DNA from 3 places in the Bacillus carboniphilus genome. Region 2 is predicted to be linked to each of the others. Evidence: a T-box and tRNA genes for the amino acid it is inferred to sense, from the RefSeq annotation. Region 2 holds a T-box; the other regions hold tRNA genes.
What was found. A T-box is a leader RNA that pairs with one kind of tRNA and senses whether it is charged. The one in region 2 lies ahead of thrS (threonine--tRNA ligase), so its partner is inferred to be a tRNA-Thr.
Positions count from the first base shown of each region.

Region 1 (7,091 bases), 1.3 Mb from region 2:
TTAGAAAGAGCGCACGGTGGATGCCTTGGCACTAGGAGCCGATGAAGGACGGGACTAACGCCGAAACGCTTCGGGGAGCTGTAAGTAAGCTTTGATCCGGAGATATCCGAATGGGGAAACCCCCTACTCGTAATGGAGTAGGATCCATATCTGAATACATAGGATATGGAAGGCACACCCGGGGAACTGAAACATCTAAGTACCCGGAGGAGAGGAAAGCAAACGCGATTTCCTGAGTAGCGGCGAGCGAAACGGAATTAGCCCAAACCAAGAGGTTTCCTCTTGGGGTTGTAGGACACTCTATACGGAGTTACAAAGGAATGAGATAGATGAAGAGGTCTGGAAAGGCCCATCAGAGAAGGTAACAATCCTGTAGTCAAAATCTCATTCTCTCCAGAGTGGATCCTGAGTACGGCGGGACACGAGGAATCCTGCCGGAAGCAGGGAGGACCATCTCCCAAGGCTAAATACTCCCTAGTGACCGATAGTGAACCAGTACCGTGAGGGAAAGGTGAAAAGCACCCCTGGCGGGGAGTGAAAGAGATCCTGAAACCGTGTGCTTACAAGTAGTCAGAGCCCGTTAACGGGTGATGGCGTGCCTTTTGTAGAATGAACCGGCGAGTTACGATCCTATGCAAGGTTAAGCTGATAAGGCGGAGCCGTAGCGAAAGCGAGTCTTAAGTAGGGCGAATAGAGTATAGGGTCGTAGACCCGAAACCAGGTGATCTACCCATGTCCAGGGTGAAGTTCAGGTAACACTGAATGGAGGCCCGAACCCACGCACGTTGAAAAGTGCGGGGATGAGGTGTGGGTAGCGGAGAAATTCCAATCGAACTTGGAGATAGCTGGTTCTCTCCGAAATAGCTTTAGGGCTAGCCTCAAGATGAGAGTTATGGAGGTAGAGCACTGATTGGACTAGGGGCCCTCATCGGGTTACCGAATTCAGTCAAACTCCGAATGCCAGAAACTTATTCTTGGGAGTCAGACTGCGAGTGATAAGATCCGTAGTCAAGAGGGAAACAGCCCAGACCGCCAGCTAAGGTCCCAAAGTATACGTTAAGTGGAAAAGGATGTGGAGTTGCTTAGACAACCAGGATGTTGGCTTAGAAGCAGCCACCATTTAAAGAGTGCGTAATACCACTGGTCGAGTGACTCTGCGCCGAAAATGTACCGGGGCTAAACGTATCACCGAAGTCGCGGACTGTTCCGTATGGAACAGTGGTAGGAGAGCGTTCTAAGGGCGGTGAAGCCAGACCGGAAGGACTGGTGGAGCGCTTAGAAGTGAGAATGCCGGTATGAGTAGCGAAAGAGGGGTGAGAATCCCTCCACCGAATGCCTAAGGTTTCCTGAGGAAGGCTCGTCCGCTCAGGGTTAGTCGGGACCTAAGCCGAGGCCGAAAGGCGTAGGCGATGGACAACAGGTTGATATTCCTGTACCACCTCCCCACCATTTGAGTGATGGGGGGACGCAGGAGGATAGGGTAAGCGCGGCACTGGATCGCCGCGTCCAAGCAGGTAGGCTGATGAGTAGGCAAATCCGCTCATCATGAAGGCTGAGCTGTGATGGCGAGGGAAATAGAGTACCGAAGTTCCTGATTCCACACTGCCAAGAAAAAAGCTCTCTAACGAGGTGGGAGGTGCCCGTACCGCAAACCGACACAGGTAGGCGAGGAGAGAATCCTAAGGTGATCGAGAGAACTCTCGTTAAGGAACTCGGCAAAATGACCCCGTAACTTCGGGAGAAGGGGTGCTCTGGTAGGGTGCAAGCCCGAGAGAGCCGCAGTGAAAAGGCCCAGGCGACTGTTTAGCAAAAACACAGGTCTCTGCGAAGCCGTAAGGCGAAGTATAGGGGCTGACGCCTGCCCGGTGCTGGAAGGTTAAGGGGAGCGCTTAGCGTAAGCGAAGGTGTGAACCGAAGCCCCAGTAAACGGCGGCCGTAACTATAACGGTCCTAAGGTAGCGAAATTCCTTGTCGGGTAAGTTCCGACCCGCACGAAAGGCGCAACGATCTGGGCACTGTCTCAACGAGAGACTCGGTGAAATTATAGTACCTGTGAAGATGCAGGTTACCCGCGACAGGACGGAAAGACCCCGTGGAGCTTTACTGTAGCCTGATATTGAATGTTGGTACAGCTTGTACAGAATAGGTAGGAGCCTTGGAAGCCGGAGCGCTAGCTTCGGTGGAGGCGTCTTTGGGATACTACCCTGGCTGTATTGACCTTCTAACCCGCACCCGTCATCCGGGTGGGAGACAGTGTCAGGTGGGCAGTTTGACTGGGGCGGTCGCCTCCTAAAAAGTAACGGAGGCGCCCAAAGGTTCCCTCAGAATGGTTGGAAATCATTCGTAGAGTGTAAAGGCACAAGGGAGCTTGACTGCGAGACCTACAAGTCGAGCAGGGACGAAAGTCGGGCTTAGTGATCCGGTGGTTCCGCATGGAAGGGCCATCGCTCAACGGATAAAAGCTACCCCGGGGATAACAGGCTTATCTCCCCCAAGAGTCCACATCGACGGGGAGGTTTGGCACCTCGATGTCGGCTCATCGCATCCTGGGGCTGTAGTCGGTCCCAAGGGTTGGGCTGTTCGCCCATTAAAGCGGTACGCGAGCCTGGGTTCAGAACGTCGTAGACAGTTCGGTCCCTATCCGTCGTGGGCGCAGGAAATTTGAGAGGAGCTGTCCTTAGTACGAGAGGACCGGGATGGACGCACCGCTGGTGTACCAGTTGTCTTGCCAAAGGCATCGCTGGGTAGCTATGTGCGGAAGGGATAAGTGCTGAAAGCATCTAAGCATGAAGCCCCCCTCAAGATGAGATTTCCCATCTAGCAATAGAGTAAGATCCCTGAAAGATGATCAGGTTGATAGGTTCGAGGTGGACGTGTGGTGACACATGGAGCTGACGAATACTAATCGATCGAGGACTTAACCACACACATGCGATTCTTGTCACCCTTCGTTATTTAGTTTTGAAAGAATGAATTTTCTTTTGAAAAAACGCTTGATATTATCATAAAAATAAGTATAATATATTTTGTCCCTCTAAAATGGGACAAGGGGTTTGAGAGGCGAGTAATTTCAGGAATCAACTGAGGAAACCGAGGAGCGTACTCCAGTACGTGACGACGTTGACGAAAGAAGATGACAAAAAAATGTGCCGTTTATTAAAAGTCGTAAACCCTATGTTTGGTGACGATAGCAAAGAGGTCACACCCGTTCCCATGCCGAACACGGAAGTTAAGCTCTTTAGCGCCGATGGTAGTTGGGGGGTCTCCCCCTGTGAGAGTAGGACGTTGCCAAGCATTGGAGGATTAGCTCAGCTGGGAGAGCACTTGCCTTACAAGCAAGGGGTCGGCGGTTCGATCCCGTCATCCTCCACCATTTAAAATGAAATTGTTATCTAATAATATTTAAAACAAAGACCGTAAGGTCTGGGTATATACGCCGGTGTAGCTCAATTGGTAGAGCACGACCGAATAGGCTTCATAGAATAAGCATCAGCATACCGACTGAACAACATCTTGAATAAACTAATAGAAGTCGGGATGACGTTTTAAGAAAGAAAAATCAAATAATAGTTCACTTTTTATACGCCGGTGTAGCTCAATTGGTAGAGCAACTGACTTGTAATCAGTAGGTTGGGGGTTCAAGTCCTCTTGCCGGCACCACGAGTTTTTTAGAGCCATTACTCAGTTGGTAGAGCATCTGACTTTTAATCAGAGGGTCGAAGGTTCGAGTCCTTCATGGCTCACCATTTTGAATTTCGCGGGTGTGGCGGAACTGGCAGACGCGCTAGACTTAGGATCTAGTGTCCTTGTGACGTGGGGGTTCGACTCCCTTCACCCGCATTAAGATACGCGGAAGTAGTTCAGTGGTAGAACACCACCTTGCCAAGGTGGGGGTCGCGGGTTCGAATTCCGTCTTCCGCTCCAAGATCATTCCCCATGCCGGGGTGGTGGAATTGGCAGACACACAGGACTTAAAATCCTGCGGTAGGTGACTACCGTGCCGGTTCAAGTCCGGCCCTCGGCACCATTTAGCGCCCGTAGCTCAATTGGATAGAGCGTTTGACTACGGATCAAAAGGTTAGGGGTTCGACTCCTCTCGGGCGCGCCATTTACGGGAAGTAGCTCAGCTTGGTAGAGCACATGGTTTGGGACCATGGGGTCGCAGGTTCGAATCCTGTCTTCCCGACCACGATCGATTATGTTTTAACAAGGGGCCTTAGCTCAGCTGGGAGAGCGCCTGCCTTGCACGCAGGAGGTCAGCGGTTCGATCCCGCTAGGCTCCACCAAATATTTAGATTATGAAAATGATATATTTTGGCGGTGTAGCTCAGCTGGCTAGAGCGTACGGTTCATACCCGTGAGGTCGGGGGTTCGATCCCCTCCGCCGCTACCAATAATAAATTATGTGAATGTGGACCCTTAGCTCAGTTGGTTAGAGCATTCGGCTCATAACCGAACGGTCGTAGGTTCGAGTCCTACAGGGTCCACCATAATTTGGAGGAATACCCAAGTCCGGCTGAAGGGATCGGTCTTGAAAACCGACAGGGGTGTCAAAGCCCGCGGGGGTTCGAATCCCTCTTCCTCCGCCATATTATTTTTTAAGAAACTGTTGATATTATCGTGGTGTGGAGCAACGAGCAAGAGCATCGTCGAATCCACAACGAGTTGTACCGATCGAGTAGCATCTTGAATAGTCAATTTGAGATCGGGACAGTCTATGCTAGCTAAGAGCATGGAATAATTAAATAACTAATACTATCGCGGGGTGGAGCAACGAGCAAAAGCATCGTCGAATCCACAGCGAGTTGTACCGATCGAGCAGCATCTTGAATAGACAATTTGAGATCGGGACAGTCTATGCTAGCTAAGAGCATGGAATAATTAAATAACTAATACTATCGCGGGGTGGAGCAACGAGCAAAAGCATCGTCGAATCCACAGCGAGTTGTACCGATCGAGCAGCATCTTGAATAGACAATTTGAGATCGGGACAGTCTGTGCTAACTAAGAGCATAGAATAATTAAATAACTAATACTATCGCGGGGTGGAGCAGTCTGGTAGCTCGTCGGGCTCATAACCCGAAGGTCGCAGGTTCAAATCCTGCCCCCGCAACCAAAACTAAAAAAAGTGGTCCCGTGGTGTAGCGGTTAACATGCCTGCCTGTCACGCAGGAGATCGCGGGTTCGATTCCCGTCGGGACCGCCATTTTAACAAATATTACTATATAGGCTCGGTAGCTCAGTTGGTAGAGCAATGGACTGAAAATCCATGTGTCGGCGGTTCGATTCCGTCCCGAGCCACCATTTTAGAATTATGGCGGTTGTGGCGAAGTGGTTAACGCACCAGATTGTGGCTCTGGCACTCGTGGGTTCGATTCCCATCAATCGCCCCATAAAAAATTGCGGGTGTAGTTTAGTGGTAAAACCTCAGCCTTCCAAGCTGATGTCGTGGGTTCGATTCCCATCACCCGCTCCATACATATTATGGGCCTGTAGCTCAGTTGGTCAGAGCGCACGCCTGATAAGCGTGAGGTCGATGGTTCAAGTCCATTCAGGCCCACCATGTATACTATGGTGGTAAATTATATTTTGTTGTTATTCCGCAGTAGCTCAGTGGTAGAGCATTCGGCTGTTAACCGAACGGTCGTAGGTTCGAATCCTACCTGCGGAGCCATAAGGAGAAGTACTCAAGTGGCTGAAGAGGCGCCCCTGCTAAGGGTGTAGGTCGCGCGAGCGGCGCGAGGGTTCAAATCCCTCCTTCTCCGCCATTAATGTAAGGCCCGTTGGTCAAGCGGTTAAGACACCGCCCTTTCACGGCGGTAACACGGGTTCGAATCCCGTACGGGTCATAAATAATAGGAATGTAAAAACCTTAGAGAATAGAACCTCTAAGGTTTTTTGTGTGTTCTTAAGAAAGAAAGTATAAAGATCTGTTTTGATTTGGCTGATGTTATCATTGTTATCTAGTTCCACTGCCCAACTACTCGTATGTTTTTCTCCGCACTTGTCTCTTAACGAAATATCTTCAAAATTTTCTTTATGATCACATTACCACTAATTTTTACTAATAAAAAATAGATATAGGTCCAACTGTATATTTTTTAATCCTTATTAGGAAGAGGAGAATTGTTTCTTTTATTTACGACATAAATCGACAAATGTTCAATTTGTTAGAATAGTTTATTAAGATATCTATATACCTATATATACTGTTAAATAAATATTTGATGGAATAGTTAGAATTATTAATTAAAAAATAAATAATAAAATATTTTAGAATGAAAAAAATGACGAACTATGTCAAAATGTTGAAGCGTTTTCAGAAAAGGGATTTCCTCTTTTTTTTTGAATTATGGTAATAAGGGAGACGGAAAGCTAATAGAGGTGATATAAATGTCAGTATTAATTCCTTCCGATTTTGATGTCCATTTATTTCACGAAGGTTCCTTGTTTAAAAGTTACAACCTATTTGGCGCACATATGAAGAACGTTGACGGTGTTGAAGGAGTTTGTTTTACCGTATGGGCTCCAAATGCTATGGATGTACGCTTAGTTGGGGATTTTAATGAATGGGACGGTACACATTATCCAATGAGAAAAATAAATGAGCAAGGAATATGGTCTTTGTTTGTGCCAGGTATGAGAAGTGAACAATTATACAAATATGAAATATGGACAAAAAGCGGTCAAAAAAAGTTAAAAGCAGATCCATACGCCTTTTTTGCTGAGGTGAAACCAAATACTGCTTCTAAAGTTTATGACATAGGGGGATATGAATGGAACGATGATAAATGGTATCGGAAGAAAAAGAGAAAAGCAGTCTATGATCGTCCTATGTTTATTTATGAACTAAACTTAGCATCTTGGAAAAAACATGATGATGGATCCTTTTTGACTTATCGTGAGTTGGTAGAAGAGTTGATTCCGTATATTAAAGATCATAAATTTACTCACATTGAACTAATGCCAATCATTGAGCACCCATATGATCGCTCTTGGGGGTATCAAGGAACGGGCTATTTCTCTGCTACCAGTAGATACGGTACGCCTCATGACTTAATGTACTTTATTGATCAATGTCACCAAAATGA
Region 1 is NZ_CP129013.1:1,875,977-1,883,067, reverse strand. Features, by position in the region: rRNA gene LC087_RS09635 (23S ribosomal RNA) at 1-2,925, shown strand, start outside; rRNA gene rrf (5S ribosomal RNA) at 3,178-3,294, shown strand; tRNA gene LC087_RS09625 (tRNA-Val) at 3,298-3,373, shown strand; tRNA gene LC087_RS09620 (tRNA-Thr) at 3,585-3,660, shown strand; tRNA gene LC087_RS09615 (tRNA-Lys) at 3,672-3,746, shown strand; tRNA gene LC087_RS09610 (tRNA-Leu) at 3,758-3,840, shown strand; tRNA gene LC087_RS09605 (tRNA-Gly) at 3,850-3,924, shown strand; tRNA gene LC087_RS09600 (tRNA-Leu) at 3,939-4,027, shown strand; tRNA gene LC087_RS09595 (tRNA-Arg) at 4,032-4,108, shown strand; tRNA gene LC087_RS09590 (tRNA-Pro) at 4,113-4,189, shown strand; tRNA gene LC087_RS09585 (tRNA-Ala) at 4,211-4,286, shown strand; tRNA gene LC087_RS09580 (tRNA-Met) at 4,317-4,393, shown strand; tRNA gene LC087_RS09575 (tRNA-Ile) at 4,414-4,490, shown strand; tRNA gene LC087_RS09570 (tRNA-Ser) at 4,497-4,589, shown strand; tRNA gene LC087_RS09565 (tRNA-Met) at 5,040-5,116, shown strand; tRNA gene LC087_RS09560 (tRNA-Asp) at 5,131-5,206, shown strand; tRNA gene LC087_RS09555 (tRNA-Phe) at 5,229-5,304, shown strand; tRNA gene LC087_RS09550 (tRNA-His) at 5,318-5,393, shown strand; tRNA gene LC087_RS09545 (tRNA-Gly) at 5,403-5,476, shown strand; tRNA gene LC087_RS09540 (tRNA-Ile) at 5,487-5,563, shown strand; tRNA gene LC087_RS09535 (tRNA-Asn) at 5,600-5,674, shown strand; tRNA gene LC087_RS09530 (tRNA-Ser) at 5,678-5,768, shown strand; tRNA gene LC087_RS09525 (tRNA-Glu) at 5,778-5,849, shown strand; gene glgB (1,4-alpha-glucan branching enzyme) at 6,394-7,091, shown strand, end outside.
Region 1: it encodes a tRNA-Thr, which carries the amino acid that the T-box ahead of thrS (threonine--tRNA ligase) is inferred to sense. The anticodon was not compared.

Region 2 (7,091 bases):
AACGATAAAGAAGGAGCTTTCTCTTTTTAAGGCTCGTTATACCATTGCTACAGAAGGTATTGAAGTGCATGGGAATTGGTGGGATATGGAGTTTCAAGTGTTACAGCATGGTGAAATCATTGGAAAAGTCAACAAGGAATGGTTCACATGGGGGGGATAGCTACAAAGTTCAAGTAATAGATGAACAGATGGAGACCATTATAATTGCACTAGTTGTTGCTATTGATTGTGTGAAGTCGGATCAAGCGGCAGCTTCATCAGCAGGGGCGGTTTAAAGTGAAATATGAATAGGGTATTAATATTATGGAAAACTCAGTCGTTTTTTAAATTTGTTTTTGAGCTAATCGGTTAGAAGATTAGTGTTTTTATTTCGTTTAATGAGTAGCGAAAATAATAATATGCTAAAATTGGTAAGAGTTTATGAATAGGTTTTAGTGTAACAAGAAACAAAAACCTTAAATATAGTGTTGAATGTTTAGAATGGAGTGGAATCTTATTGGAATTCATCATTGATAGTGAATGTTTTAATAAAGCAATATAAGATATAAATAAATTGGTGTCTTTAATAACCTCTTTTCCTATCCTGTCAGGCATAGAGTTTACAGCTAATAAAGATTGTTTACTCGTTATTTTAAACAGAAAGGGATGATTTAAAATGGGAGATATCAGTTATAAGTTGGACTTTAAGGATATATGCCGAACGTCTCTTCTTGGTGAGCTAGTGAATGAACCTAAGCCTATCTCTGGAGGACTTTTACATCGAATGTTTTCCGTTGAAACTACTCAAGGGAAGTATGCAGTAAAGCTACTAAACCCAGAAATAATGAAAAGACCGAATGCGCTTAGAAATTATGTGAACGCTGAAAAGATAGCCTATTTTCTTTCTAAAAATATACCAGCTCTCTCGACTAGAAACACGACGGATGATTTCATTCAAAACGTGAATGGACAATACTATCTTGTATTTAATTGGATAGAGGGTGTAACTTTAAATCAAGTGAATATTAATAATAGTCATTGTGAAAAGATTGGAGGAATTCTTGCGGATATACATAAGACTGATTTTAGTGAATTAAAGATAACAAATGATAAACATGAAAATAATCACTTAATAAATTGGGACTATTATTTGCAAAGAGGAAAGAAACAATATATGGAATGGGTTGACATCCTCTCTCTAAATTTCGATAACCTTAAGGGTTGGAATTTAGCGGCGAATGAGGCGGAGGATGTTCTGGCGTCTAATATGGTCATTAGCCATAGGGATCTGGATTCTAAAAATGTTATGTGGAATTTTGATAAACCAGTCCTTATTGACTGGGAATCAGCTGGTTTTATTAATCCTCATCATGATTTAGTTGAAACAGCAATCTACTGGTCAACTAAAGAAAAAGGAGAGATTGATAAACAAAAGTTCTGCACATTTATACAAAGCTATCAAACGCGATACGGTCAAGTAAACGCCGATTGGAGAAAGGTATTATCACTTGGTTTTCTTGGTAAACTAGACTGGCTTGAATACAGCCTGAAAAGATCGCTAGGGATTGAGTGTACAGATGAGGAAGATAAGAAAATGGGGACGGAACAGGTAACAGCAACAATAAATGAAATTAGAAGTTATGCCGATCAAATTCCTATATTATTGAACTGGTTAAAGAATGAGTTATAAAACATATTTGTTCCTTCAAAAATAAATATTTCGTTATTATTTTATTCTATGAATTAACTAAAGACTTTAACCGGAATATACCCTTTTATATTAATAAAGGATTTTTTTGGATGATCATAGTCAACAGAAATATTTAGTACTAAGTTGAATTCAGGATAATCTAATAGATGAAAGAAGGCTAGGTATAGTGTTAACAATAAAAAGAAAAAAAGAAAGTGAGGCACAACAGCTTTTAGAGATTCAGAAAGAAGAGTTTGCAGAGGATTTAAAAAAGTACCAAGACCACGGAACAAGTCGTGTTAATGAACCAATAGAGAGACTACTTAAGAAAATAGAAATCTTTTTATACTACACAATATAGAATGATGATGAAATAGTTGGTGGTATTGACATTAGAGATTTAACCAATAACAGGTTTAAACTCAATAGAATATTCCTGTCTACTAAATATCAAAATAAAGTATTCGGTACGGACATTATGAATTTGATTGAGAAAGAATTTCTCTCAGCAATGAAATGGTGTTTAGACACTCCGCATTTAAACAAAAGGAATCATCACTTTTATGAAAAACTAGGGTATGAAAAGGTGGGGGGAATACCAAGGTACAGATAAACTTATATTAATTGATTATGTGAAAAAATTAGCAATTTAGATGATTCCATTACCGGGCAAGATTGTGAAACAAGATTTAAAATGTTGATACGGAAGAGTGATAATCAATAAGTATCAACCCTCTAAATTCTGGAGATCCCCTCTATTGTAAAATAATCACTTATTCATCGCATAATCAGCAGCTTTTATTGCATGAATTTTGGTTGTATCAAAGACCGGAATGTTGATATCTTGTTCTTTAATTAACATTGTAATCTCGGTGCAACCAAGGATAATACCTTCAGCTCCACGTTCAATTAGTCGGTCGATAATCTCTTTATATATTTGTCTAGATTCGGTACGTATGTCACCAAGACATAGTTCATTGTAAATAATATCATGAATCATAATCCGCTCTTCTTCATTAGGAATAATTACGTCTATTCCATATTTAGATTGTAATCGTCCCTTATAAAACTCCTGTTCCATCGTAAACTTCGTTGCTAGTAATCCTATTTTTCTTATTCCGGACTTCTCAATTTCTTCCCCAGTCGTATCTGCAATATGAAGAACGGGTATTGAAATCGCACCTTGAATTTCTTCAGCCATTTTATGCATGGTGTTCGTACAAATGATTAAAAAATCTCCTCCACCTTTTTCAACACATTTGGCTGCTTTAATAAGTTCAACTGTTGCTTTGGACCACTTTCCTTCAAATTGAAGGTCTTTAATCAGTTGAAAATCAACAGAGTACATGATACTTTTTGCAGAATGAAGTTTACCAAGCTTTTCTTTCACTCTTTCATTAATTAATTTGTAATAGATTGCTGAAGATTCCCAGCTCATCCCACCAAGTAGCCCTATAGTTCTCATCATTTCGCCTCCAAAAGATTCGATGGTAAAATATTGTTTGTTTTTTATTATAATACATCCTTTCAAAACTAGCTGATCATAATATCATGAAAGTTTTTTTAAAAAAAGGTTGCTAATTATGGGGGAATATTGTAGCATATGAAATAATTTAACTTAGTTCATGTTAAAAGCAATGAAGAGGACAAGAATTATTTTTACGGTTATTAGAGAGGGAAGGAAAGGTGAGAGCTTCCTAGCTTAGGAAAATAATTTACCACCTATGAGCTGTATTGGTGAATCAAAGTATCCAATACCGTAAAAGCTACGTTACAGCACCAAAGCCAAAAGTATTTTTTTACTTATGGGAAATTGGGTGGAACCACGAAACTAACGCATTCGTCCCTTGTTATAGGGATGAGTGCGTTTTTTATTCTACAAAATAAAAGCAATGAAGAGGACAAGGATTATTTTTACGGTTATTAGAGAGGGAAGGAAAGGTGAGAGCTTCCTAGCTTAGGAAAATAATTTACCACCTTTGAGCTGTATTGGTGAATCAAAGTATCCAATACCGTAAAAGCTACGTTACAGCACCAAAGCCAAAAGTATTTTTTACTTATGGGAAATTGGGTGGAACCACGAAACTAACGCATTCGTCCCTTGTTATAGGGATGAGTGCGTTTTTTAATATATAAAAGGGGTGTTTATTGAAATGAATGAAAAATTAATTAAAGTTCAATTACCTGACGGAGAATCAAAGATATTTCCAAAAGGAATTACAGTAAAAGAAGTGGCAGAGTCAATTAGTTCAAGCTTAAGAAAGAAAGCCATAGCAGGGAAAGTAGATGAGAAACTGGTTGATTTATGCTATCAGCTTGAAAAGGATTCAACACTTTCTATTTTAACAATGGATTCGAAAGAAGGTTTAAATATTTTAAGACATTCTTCAGCGCATGTAATGGCACAAGCTGTGAAAAGACTCTATGGGGATGTGAAGTTAACGATAGGCCCCGTGGTTGAAGATGGTTTTTATTATGATTTTAAACTAGATCATCATTTGAATGAGGCAGACTTACTGGATATTGAAAAAGAGATGGAGAAAATTGTTCATGAAAATTTAGCCATTAAGCGAGTTGAAGTTTCTTATCAAAAGGCTGAGAACTTATTTAAAGAACAAGGTGAACCATTTAAATTAGAAATTTTAAAAGACATACCTAAAGATGAAAAAATAACATTATATCAACAAGGGGAATTTATTGATCTTTGTCGTGGTCCTCATCTTCCCTCAACTGGATTGATAAAAGCATTTAAACTAACTCATGTATCAGGTGCCTATTGGCGAGGAGATAGTCAAAACGAAGTTCTTCAACGTATTTATGGGGTCGCATTTCAAAGGAAACAAGATTTGAATGAGTATGTGAATTTCCTAGAAGAAGCAGCTAAACGAGATCATCGTAAGCTAGGAAAACAATTAGAGCTATTTATGTTTTCAGAGGATGCACCAGGAATGCCATTTTATTTGCCAAAAGGACAAATCGTTCGAAATGAACTAGAAAATTTTTCTCGTGGGCTACAAACAAATGCTGGTTATGACGAAGTTCGTACTCCATTAATGATGAATCAACAATTATGGGAAAAGTCCGGTCATTGGGATCATTATCAAGAGAATATGTATTTTTCTGAAGTTGATCAGGCTACGTTTGCCATGAAACCAATGAATTGTCCTGGTCATATGCTGGTATTTAAAAACAGTCTTTATTCCTATCGTGATTTACCAATTCGGATGGCAGAGTTCGGTCAAGTTCATCGTCACGAATATAGTGGTGCATTAAATGGAATGCTTCGGGTCCGTACATTTTGTCAAGATGATGCTCACATCTTTGTTCGTGAAGACCAAATAGAAAATGAAATTAAGCAGGTCTTTGGTTTAATAGATCAAGTGTATCGTACGTTTGGCTTTGATTATTCGGTAGAGCTTTCAACTCGTCCGGAGAATTCATCAGGTGATGATCATCTTTGGGAAATCTCTGAAGGGTCATTAAAAAAAGTACTGGATGATTTAAAAATAGATTATCAGCTAAATGAAGGGGACGGGGCCTTTTATGGTCCGAAAATTGATTTTCATATTAAAGATGCTTTAAAACGAAGTCATCAGTGCGCTACGATTCAGCTAGATTTTCAAATGCCTGAGAAATTTGATTTGACTTATATTAATGAAAACAATGAAAAAATTCGTCCTGTTGTTATCCACCGTGCCATTTATGGCTCTATTGATCGCTTCTTTGGTATATTAATTGAACATTTTGCAGGAGCATTTCCTGTTTGGCTGGCACCGACACAAGTACAAATAATTCCTGTTTCACAAGTTCACATCGAATACTGTCTCAAGGTTCAATCCGAACTGAAACAACGAGGAGTAAGAGTGGATATTGACGATAGTGATCAAAAGCTTGGGTATAAGATAAGAGAGTCGCAGATGAAGAAAATCCCCTATATTTTAGTCTTAGGGGACAATGAATTACAACATGAAGCAGTAAATGTTAGAAAATACGGAGAAAAACAATTACAAAGTATTCCATTTGATGAGTTTAAAATGAACATTGAAAAGCAAATAGAAGAACGTAGTCTTTAAACAGGATAAATTTATGTAGGAATTCTTCCATTTATTTGAGCATCTTCTTAAAAAATAGTAGTTATTTGGTTATTATTCACTACTCCACTCCAGTGTATATCAAAAGAGGGCGAATAAATTAGTAATGTTCTGGTAACTAATCGCCCTCCGATATATAACTAGACCTTTAGCGAGCCTCGAAACCCTCTTGCAGCATAATAGGATTCGGCTCCGTTATGATAAATAAAGACGTGACCATAGCGAAAATCACAAAATAGTGCACCGCCGAGATCTCTAATATCCGCAGGGGTTTGTACCCAACTGGATGATTTCTTATCAAAATCTCCATGTTTTTGTAACTCTCGATATTGATCTTCGGTCAAAAGTTCTATTCCCATAGAAGTGGCCATATCAAGAGCGTTATTTTCAGGTTTATGCTTCTTTCTAGACTCTAGTGCTTCACGATCATAACAAACACTTCTTCGACCTTTAGGACTTTCCACTGAACAATCATAAAATATGTATTCATCTGTCTCCTTATCGAATCCTATAACATCTGGTTCACCCCCTGTTCTTTCCATTTCATTGAGTGACCAAAGCTTTTCGGGATGAGCATCTAGTTTTTCTTGAATTTTTGCCCATTCCATACTTTTGTGTCTATTCATATTTTTATCAAAGCGGACTTTTAATACTTCCATCATTTCTTCCCTTTGTTCTAGTGATAATTCCTTTTCCAAATCTTTATTCCTCCTTCTTCTTTAAACGGTAATAAGACAGTATCCGATTATGGTGCTGTTGATCTCCAATAAACGTAAATCCAAGTTTATGAAGCACATTTTTTGAATGACTATTATTAGTACGAACCCGTGCAAAAACTTTTTTGACCTTAAGAGAATGAAACGCATATTGAACAGCTGCATTTCCTGCTTCTGTTGCTATCCCTTTCCCCCAATACTTTGGATCAAGAAGGTAAATGAGCTCTATCTCTTGTGAATCATCTATATATCTTAAACCGCAATGACCCAACATTTCATTGGTGCTTTTGCTAATCAATGCCCAAACTCCAATGTTATGTACTTCCCAATGTTCTATTATTCTGTTTATGTATGAGGTAGATTCTTCATACGACATCCCTTTTCCTAACCCTAGCCATTTACCGACTTCATCTTTTTGTACAATTTTGGAGAACATATTGATATCCTCTTGTACAAATTTTCTCATATAGATTCTTTCTGTATTGATTATTTCGTTTCCTTTATTATTACAAATATGATCAATCTTCACTGCAACACTTTCCTTTACTGCACTTTTATATATTTTACCATTCAGATATACTAAGAGGGAAGGTGCAGGGAGGTTTGATTTAATCA
Region 2 is NZ_CP129013.1:3,189,550-3,196,640, forward strand. Features, by position in the region: partial or broken gene LC087_RS16585 (LURP-one-related/scramblase family protein) at 1-275, shown strand, start outside; gene LC087_RS16590 (aminoglycoside phosphotransferase family protein) at 656-1,669, shown strand; gene LC087_RS16595 (hypothetical protein) at 1,857-2,030, shown strand; gene LC087_RS19795 (GNAT family N-acetyltransferase) at 2,043-2,282, shown strand; gene LC087_RS16600 (aspartate/glutamate racemase family protein) at 2,439-3,134, opposite strand; T-box leader at 3,298-3,520, shown strand; T-box leader at 3,553-3,774, shown strand; gene thrS (threonine--tRNA ligase) at 3,823-5,742, shown strand; gene LC087_RS16610 (DUF4256 domain-containing protein) at 5,901-6,422, opposite strand; gene LC087_RS16615 (GNAT family N-acetyltransferase) at 6,463-7,005, opposite strand.

Region 3 (7,091 bases), 420 kb from region 2:
CTTAACCACACACATGCGATTCTTGTTACCCTTCGTTATTTAGTTTTGAAAGAATGAAAAAACACTTGATTTTTTCTTCATTCCTAGTATAATAAGATTTGTGTTGCTTTTAAAAAGAATTAATAATTTAGCGATTAAAACAAAGTAAGAAGAAAAAGGGTTTTGAGAGGTAAATAGTTTAAGGAATCAACTGAGGAGAGGTTTGAGCGTACTTCAGTACGTGACGGCGTCGACGAAAGAAGATGACAAAAAAATGCGCCTTTTCAAATGAAGCCTAAGTTAAGAATAAAAGGGTTTTGAGAAACAAGCAGTTTGAGGAATTAACTGAGGAAACCGAGGAGCGTACTCCAGTACGTGACGACGTTGACGAAAGAAGATGACAAAAAAATGCGCCGTTTATCAAAAGCCGTAAACCATATGTCTGGTGATGATGGCAAAGAGGCCACACCCGTTCCCATGCCGAACACGGAAGTTAAGCTCTTTAGCGCCGATGGTAGTTGGGGGTCTCCCCCTGTGAGAGTAGGACGTTGCCAGGCTAATATTGATCCGCAGTAGCTCAGTGGTAGAGCATTCGGCTGTTAACCGAACGGTCGTAGGTTCGAATCCTACCTGCGGAGCCACTTGGAGAGGCTGTCCGAGAGGTCGAAGGAGCACGATTGGAAATCGTGTAGACGGTTAACGCTGTCTCAAGGGTTCGAATCCCTTGCTCTCCGCCAGTTCACTAGATTTTAAAATATATGGCCCGTTGGTCAAGCGGTTAAGACACCGCCCTTTCACGGCGGTAACACGGGTTCGAATCCCGTACGGGTCACCAAGATTAACGGAGGATTAGCTCAGCTGGGAGAGCACTTGCCTTACAAGCAAGGGGTCGGCGGTTCGATCCCGTCATCCTCCACCATTAATTCAAGAACAACTAATATTACCGCGGGGTGGAGCAACGAGCAAAAGCATCGTCGAATCACACAGCAAGTTGTACCGATCAAGTAGCATCAAAGAGTAAACAACCTGAGATCGGGACAGTCCATGCTAACTAAGAGCATAGAATAACAATATACTTTATTATTATCGCGGGGTGGAGCAGTCTGGTAGCTCGTCGGGCTCATAACCCGAAGGTCGCAGGTTCAAATCCTGCCCCCGCAACCAAAAGGTCCCGTGGTGTAGCGGTTAACATGCCTGCCTGTCACGCAGGAGATCGCGGGTTCGATTCCCGTCGGGACCGCCATATAATACATAGGCTTGGTAGCTCAGTTGGTAGAGCAATGGACTGAAAATCCATGTGTCGGCGGTTCGATTCCGTCCCAAGCCACCACTAATGATTATTTTATATGCCGGGGTAGCTCAATTGGTAGAGCAACTGACTTGTAATCAGTAGGTTGGGGGTTCAAGTCCTCTCGCCGGCACTGTCTGAAATTTCATATGGAGGGGTAGCGAAGTGGCTAAACGCGGCGGACTGTAAATCCGCTCCCTCAGGGTTCGGCGGTTCGAATCCGTCCCCCTCCACCATTTTTGATAGGGGTATAGTTTAAAGGTAGAACAGAGGTCTCCAAAACCTCCGGTGTGGGTTCGATTCCTACTACCCCTGCCAATTAATTAATTTTTCAACTATATATGGCGGTTGTGGCGAAGTGGTTAACGCACCAGATTGTGGCTCTGGCACTCGTGGGTTCGATTCCCATCAATCGCCCCATTTGCTGATATAGTTTTAATTGAATGAATGTAATTATACAGGTAATATATGAAGTATAATCACAAAAAATCATCTTGCGATGTAAATTCATGAAGCTTAGTCGAAGAAGGTTATTCATGGAACTAACATTCTATAAGTAGTATTTATTTTTATTGTTATGTCAATGATTCTTCTTGAAGTAACTCAATGAAGCATATTCAAAAAATCATTGTGCGAAGTACATTCATGATGTTTAATCGAAGAAGGTTATTCATGGAGATTATTCAATGGGCTATAGCCAAGCGGTAAGGCAACGGATTTTGATTCCGTGATGCGCTGGTTCGAATCCAGCTAGCCCAGCCATTCTTTTTAGTATAATATGAATAGAAAATCATATATATAATATATACTTGCGGAAGTAGTTCAGTGGTAGAACATCACCTTGCCAAGGTGGGGGTCGCGGGTTCGAATCCCGTCTTCCGCTCCAAAGTGGCGGCATAGCCAAGTGGTAAGGCAGAGGTCTGCAAAACCTTTATCACCGGTTCAAATCCGGTTGCCGCCTCCATTACCCATGCCGGGGTGGTGGAATTGGCAGACACACAGGACTTAAAATCCTGCGGTAGGTGACTACCGTGCCGGTTCAAGTCCGGCCCTCGGCATTAATCAAATACTTTTTTAGCCGGTGTGGCGGAATTGGCAGACGCGCACGACTCAAAATCGTGTTCCTTATGGAGTGTCGGTTCGACCCCGACCACCGGTATCATATTTCAAGTTTATTTTTGTTTATTAACATTGAATATTTTGTAATATCAACGTTTCTCAATTGTGGGAAACGTTTTTTGTGTTTATTAACTATTTAGACTACCTGAAATCTATTATGAACACAACCGTACTTTTCGGAACGGTATTCCGGTTTAAAAATGTTACTGCATAACATGATAGATAGATTATTCTAAACTGGATGGGATTTTACAGGTTATTATAGAGTAAAATCTTTGATTGTTTAAGCAACGTTAATACGGTTCATACTAATTTATAATTAATTCTAAGAAAAGAGGTTGAAGAGGATGAGAGAGAAGATAGAAGAATTTTTAAGCAGGGAATTAGTCCTTGAGCGAGAAATATACGAAGAACTATTGGAACACCATAAAAACAAACTAAAGAATAGTGAAAGCATAACAGGTACGCTAGAGGATGTATTTGTAGCGGAATATCAAGCAAAGATTAATCTCCTTCACCAACTGGAAATTAGGTATATTGAATTTTTCAAAAAAGAATTAATAGGTAAAAGTAAAGATTACCCCGCTTAAATAATTTAATTTCTTGAGGTGTTAAATGTTTAGAGTCAATTATTCGTGGAATAATTGACTCTTATGCATCTCAAATATTTAGTAAATGACTGCTAATGAACAGTCCATTTATAGTGTCTTACTCGAATTCCATCTCAATAATCTTTCCAGTATTAGGATGAACTAAAAAGGCAGTACCTGGATGAAAATCGAAACTATAAAAAGCTAATACAAAATTGTCGGTTCCACCAAATGGAGCAATATTTCTATCAGAATCTCCTGGTTTTACAATCTCAATATTTCTCTCAGACTCTAACTCTTTTACCTTTTCATATGCTTCTTGAAAAGTGAATTCAGGTTTTATTGAGAAATAAGATATTGGTGCGATACAAAAGAAAAGTAAAATAATAATCACTTTTTGATAATTTTTCTTAATCCTGTTATAAATTAAAATCTTACTGTCTTTTTCGAAAGCTCTAAATACGGCTAATGGCTGAAAAATTAGGAATACATATAATGCAGAGGAATTCATCACATTTTTGTATAGAGTTTCATTAATATAAGATAACAATATAAATTCAATGATGGTAACAAATCCAGCAATCCCTGTAAAAATATTTCTTTTAGTAATAATGCGTTTTCCTGTTTGTTTTTTAAAATCAAATACTGTTGTTGCAATAAAAAGAGCCCATATTATGATGATAAAAACTAGAATATAAATGTCACCTTTACCCATGTCCTTCCCTCGCTCATATCATTTGTTTTATCTATACTACTTACTTCAAATCTTCAGATTATATTTTTTATAGACCAGAAGGTTACACTTCAGTCTAATCAATAGTATTAAAGGTTTGCTAGAGTTAATTCACAAGGTGATAGCAATGATCAAAAGCCTTCATGTTATGATTTTCAATTGTATTCAGTTGTAAAAGGTTTTTAGCAATAATCATGTCTACTATATTTACTCTTCCATTCTTTCTATTTTAAACCCATCTAGTTTTCTTGAAATTTCTTTAAGTACTTCATTTCTTTCGGATTGGATTTGTAGAAACCTCATTAAAAGTGCGTGTTCAAAAAGTAGGGAAAAAGGACGCTGAAGAACGAGGCGGTCTGCTTAATGAACACAGGCTAAGTACAGCCACGTCGCGAGAGCAACGCCTGCGCTAGCCCGTCCTGGGCGTCGAAGCACTCACAGTGTACGTTAAGGAAAAGGATCACGAGCTAAATACGTCCCCACCCTAGGGACAACGCTCGTGCTAGCCAATCCTGGCGTCGGAGTGTCGGAAAAGCAAACCAACAAAGTTATTCAACCGACATTTTTTTAGGACTTTTTGAACAACCTCTAAAAACCAAATGATAAAGATTGCAGGCAATAAATATAATAGTATTGCGATCAGTGGAGCAATAGCAGCCCAGCCATAAGTCGAACCTCCTTTTCATTAGTGAATTATACCAGTATAAACAAAAAGATGATATACATCGTTTCAAACATACTTACTAAAGTCATAATAACGATCCTATGGTTTGATATTGGATGGGAATCAATCAATTGAGGTGATGTCGAAGTACCTCAAATATTGTGAAAATGTTCACAATTTATACTCATTTACATTTGGATACAAATGGTATACTTGAAGTGTAAAAGAATTGTTATATCTAAAAAGCATTGATGATTAATTGAGGAGGAAAAAAAATGAAGGCTTTTAAAGTGATGGAGATTAAAGAAAGCGTATTCAAGAATAATGATCATCAGGCTGATTTACTTAGGGAACAATTAAAAAAAGACAAAACTTTTTTATTGAATTTAATGTCTTCACCAGGATCGGGTAAAACAACAACGGTATTAAGAACAATTGAGGCATTAAAAAAAGAAATGAACATCGGAATTTTAGAAGCTGATATTGACTCAGATGTGGATGCCAAAACGGTTTCGGAAACAGGAACAAAAGTCATTCAATTGCATACAGGAGGAATGTGTCACTTAGATGCTGACATGACGAAACAAGGACTTGAAGGTTTAGGAACGGAAGAGATTGATTTTGTTATTTTGGAAAATGTGGGTAATTTAGTTTGTCCTGCTGAATTTGATACAGGTGCATCAAAAAATGCGATGATTTTGAGTGTACCTGAAGGAGATGATAAACCTCTTAAATATCCACTTATGTTCACCATTGTTGATATATTATTAGTGAATAAAATGGACGCAATCGGAATATTTGATTTTGATTTACAAGCTCTTGAAGAGCGTGTTAAAAAGATAAATCCAAATATTAAAGTCATACCTATTAGTGCTAAAACAGGAGAAGGTATAGACGAGTGGGTGGAGTGGATTCGAGAAGAAGTTAAAAATTGGATGAACTTAAGTGTAGAAGAGGTTGTTCAATAGTTTTTAAGATGTCTTTACGAGGGAAGAAAACAATTGGAGTGTTTTCACAAAATGCTAGCATTATCGTTGCCAAAGAACGTAGTTGTACTTATTGAATATTCCTGAATAATTATGATATATTGCCTGTCTTAGAACGGAGATGAATACGTTATGCTAGCTTTAAAGTTTTCACTTGCTGATGATGTTTTCCTCAAAATTGTAACGAGATAAAATCATCATGAGGCGTTAGTACTTATATGGTTGTTACTTACTTATCATTATTATTGTTTTATCCCAGATGGTATTAAAAAATAATCTTCATTGGGGTTGGTTATTATGGTAAAAGAAAGGGTGCTTGACCTTGCAAATAAGATAAGTAGAGCAAAGCCAGGCTCAAGATTCGAAGTGAAACCTGAAGATCCTGAATATCGTATATTGGAACCTGTTGTGACAGATGAAATGGCAGAAGTGGCCCTTTGTCTTGAATTAAGAAAGCCTAAAACGGTTGAAGAGGTGGCTTCTATTTGTGGAATGCCATTAGATCGAGTGGACGAAATTCTCCACCAACTTGCGATGGATGGTGTGGTTGGTTTATCACCTAAAGATGGTGTTGATCGTTTTCAGCTAGAATTATGGATTCCTGGTGTAATGGAGTTTATGGTCGTTAACAAGGAAAACGTTAAAAAATATCCACAGATTGCTGAGTGCTTTGAAGAATATTCACGAACAAAAGGGGCTATGTTAGCAGGTAATGTACCAGTTGGTGCAGGATTAATGCGTGTTATTCCTATTGAAAGTGCGATTCATGGTGAATCAAGAAGAGCTTCTTATGAAGAAGTGTCGAAATATATAAATGAAAATGAAGTTTTTTCTGTATCAGATTGTGCTTGCCGGGCGGTAAGGGAATCAATGGGTGAAGGCTGTGGTCACTTAAAAGAAGATATTTGTATTCAGATGGGTGAAGCAGCTGAATTTTATATTAAGACCGGAAGAGGCAAACAAGTTACTCGCGAAGAAGCCTTTGAAGTGATTCGTAAAGCGGAAGAAGACGGTCTTATGCACCAAATTCCGAACACAGATGGTCCAGGTAAAACACACGCAATATGTAACTGTTGTGGGTGTTCCTGTCTTGCCTTAAGGCATGCTAACTACTTCCAAAGCCCTGATAATCTTCGTTCCAATTACGTAGCTCAAATTGATACACTCAAATGTGTTGCTTGTGGTGAATGTGTGGAAAATTGTCCATCCAATGCATTAACACTAGGGCAAAAGTTATGTGAAGTAAATCCGCTTCCTGAACAAAAAAGAGAATATCCTTATCATACCGAGTGGGGACCAGATAAATGGAATCCAGATTATCGTGTAAACCGAAAAGTAGTGGTAGAAGGTGGCACAAGTCCTTGTAAAGCAGAATGCCCAGCTCATATAGGTATTCAAGGTTATATTAAACTCGCTTCACAAGGCAAATATACCGAGGCACTAGAATTAATTAAGAAAGAAAACCCATTCCCAGCTGTATGCGGACGCATCTGTCCTCGTTATTGTGAATCCGCTTGTACAAGAGGGGACCTTGATGATCCAATTGCTATTGACGAAATTAAAAAATTTATTGCTGAACAAGACTTAAATGAAGACCGTCGTTTTATTCCAACTATTAAACATGACTATGACAAAAAAATAGCTGTTATTGGAGCTGGTCCTTCCGGTCTCTCTTGTGCTTATTATTTAGCAATTGAAGGTTACAAGGTAACCGTTTTTGAAAAACAACAAG
Region 3 is NZ_CP129013.1:8,396-15,486, forward strand. Features, by position in the region: rRNA gene LC087_RS00035 (23S ribosomal RNA) at 1-9, shown strand, start outside; rRNA gene rrf (5S ribosomal RNA) at 421-536, shown strand; tRNA gene LC087_RS00045 (tRNA-Asn) at 546-620, shown strand; tRNA gene LC087_RS00050 (tRNA-Ser) at 624-716, shown strand; tRNA gene LC087_RS00055 (tRNA-Glu) at 740-814, shown strand; tRNA gene LC087_RS00060 (tRNA-Val) at 823-898, shown strand; tRNA gene LC087_RS00065 (tRNA-Met) at 1,067-1,143, shown strand; tRNA gene LC087_RS00070 (tRNA-Asp) at 1,147-1,222, shown strand; tRNA gene LC087_RS00075 (tRNA-Phe) at 1,234-1,309, shown strand; tRNA gene LC087_RS00080 (tRNA-Thr) at 1,328-1,400, shown strand; tRNA gene LC087_RS00085 (tRNA-Tyr) at 1,419-1,503, shown strand; tRNA gene LC087_RS00090 (tRNA-Trp) at 1,512-1,585, shown strand; tRNA gene LC087_RS00095 (tRNA-His) at 1,612-1,687, shown strand; tRNA gene LC087_RS00100 (tRNA-Gln) at 1,955-2,029, shown strand; tRNA gene LC087_RS00105 (tRNA-Gly) at 2,079-2,153, shown strand; tRNA gene LC087_RS00110 (tRNA-Cys) at 2,158-2,231, shown strand; tRNA gene LC087_RS00115 (tRNA-Leu) at 2,240-2,325, shown strand; tRNA gene LC087_RS00120 (tRNA-Leu) at 2,345-2,426, shown strand; gene LC087_RS00125 (hypothetical protein) at 2,734-2,976, shown strand; gene LC087_RS00130 (hypothetical protein) at 3,095-3,691, opposite strand; gene hypB (hydrogenase nickel incorporation protein HypB) at 4,649-5,341, shown strand; gene LC087_RS00140 (FAD-dependent oxidoreductase) at 5,657-7,091, shown strand, end outside.
Region 3: it encodes a tRNA-Thr, which carries the amino acid that the T-box ahead of thrS (threonine--tRNA ligase) is inferred to sense. The anticodon was not compared.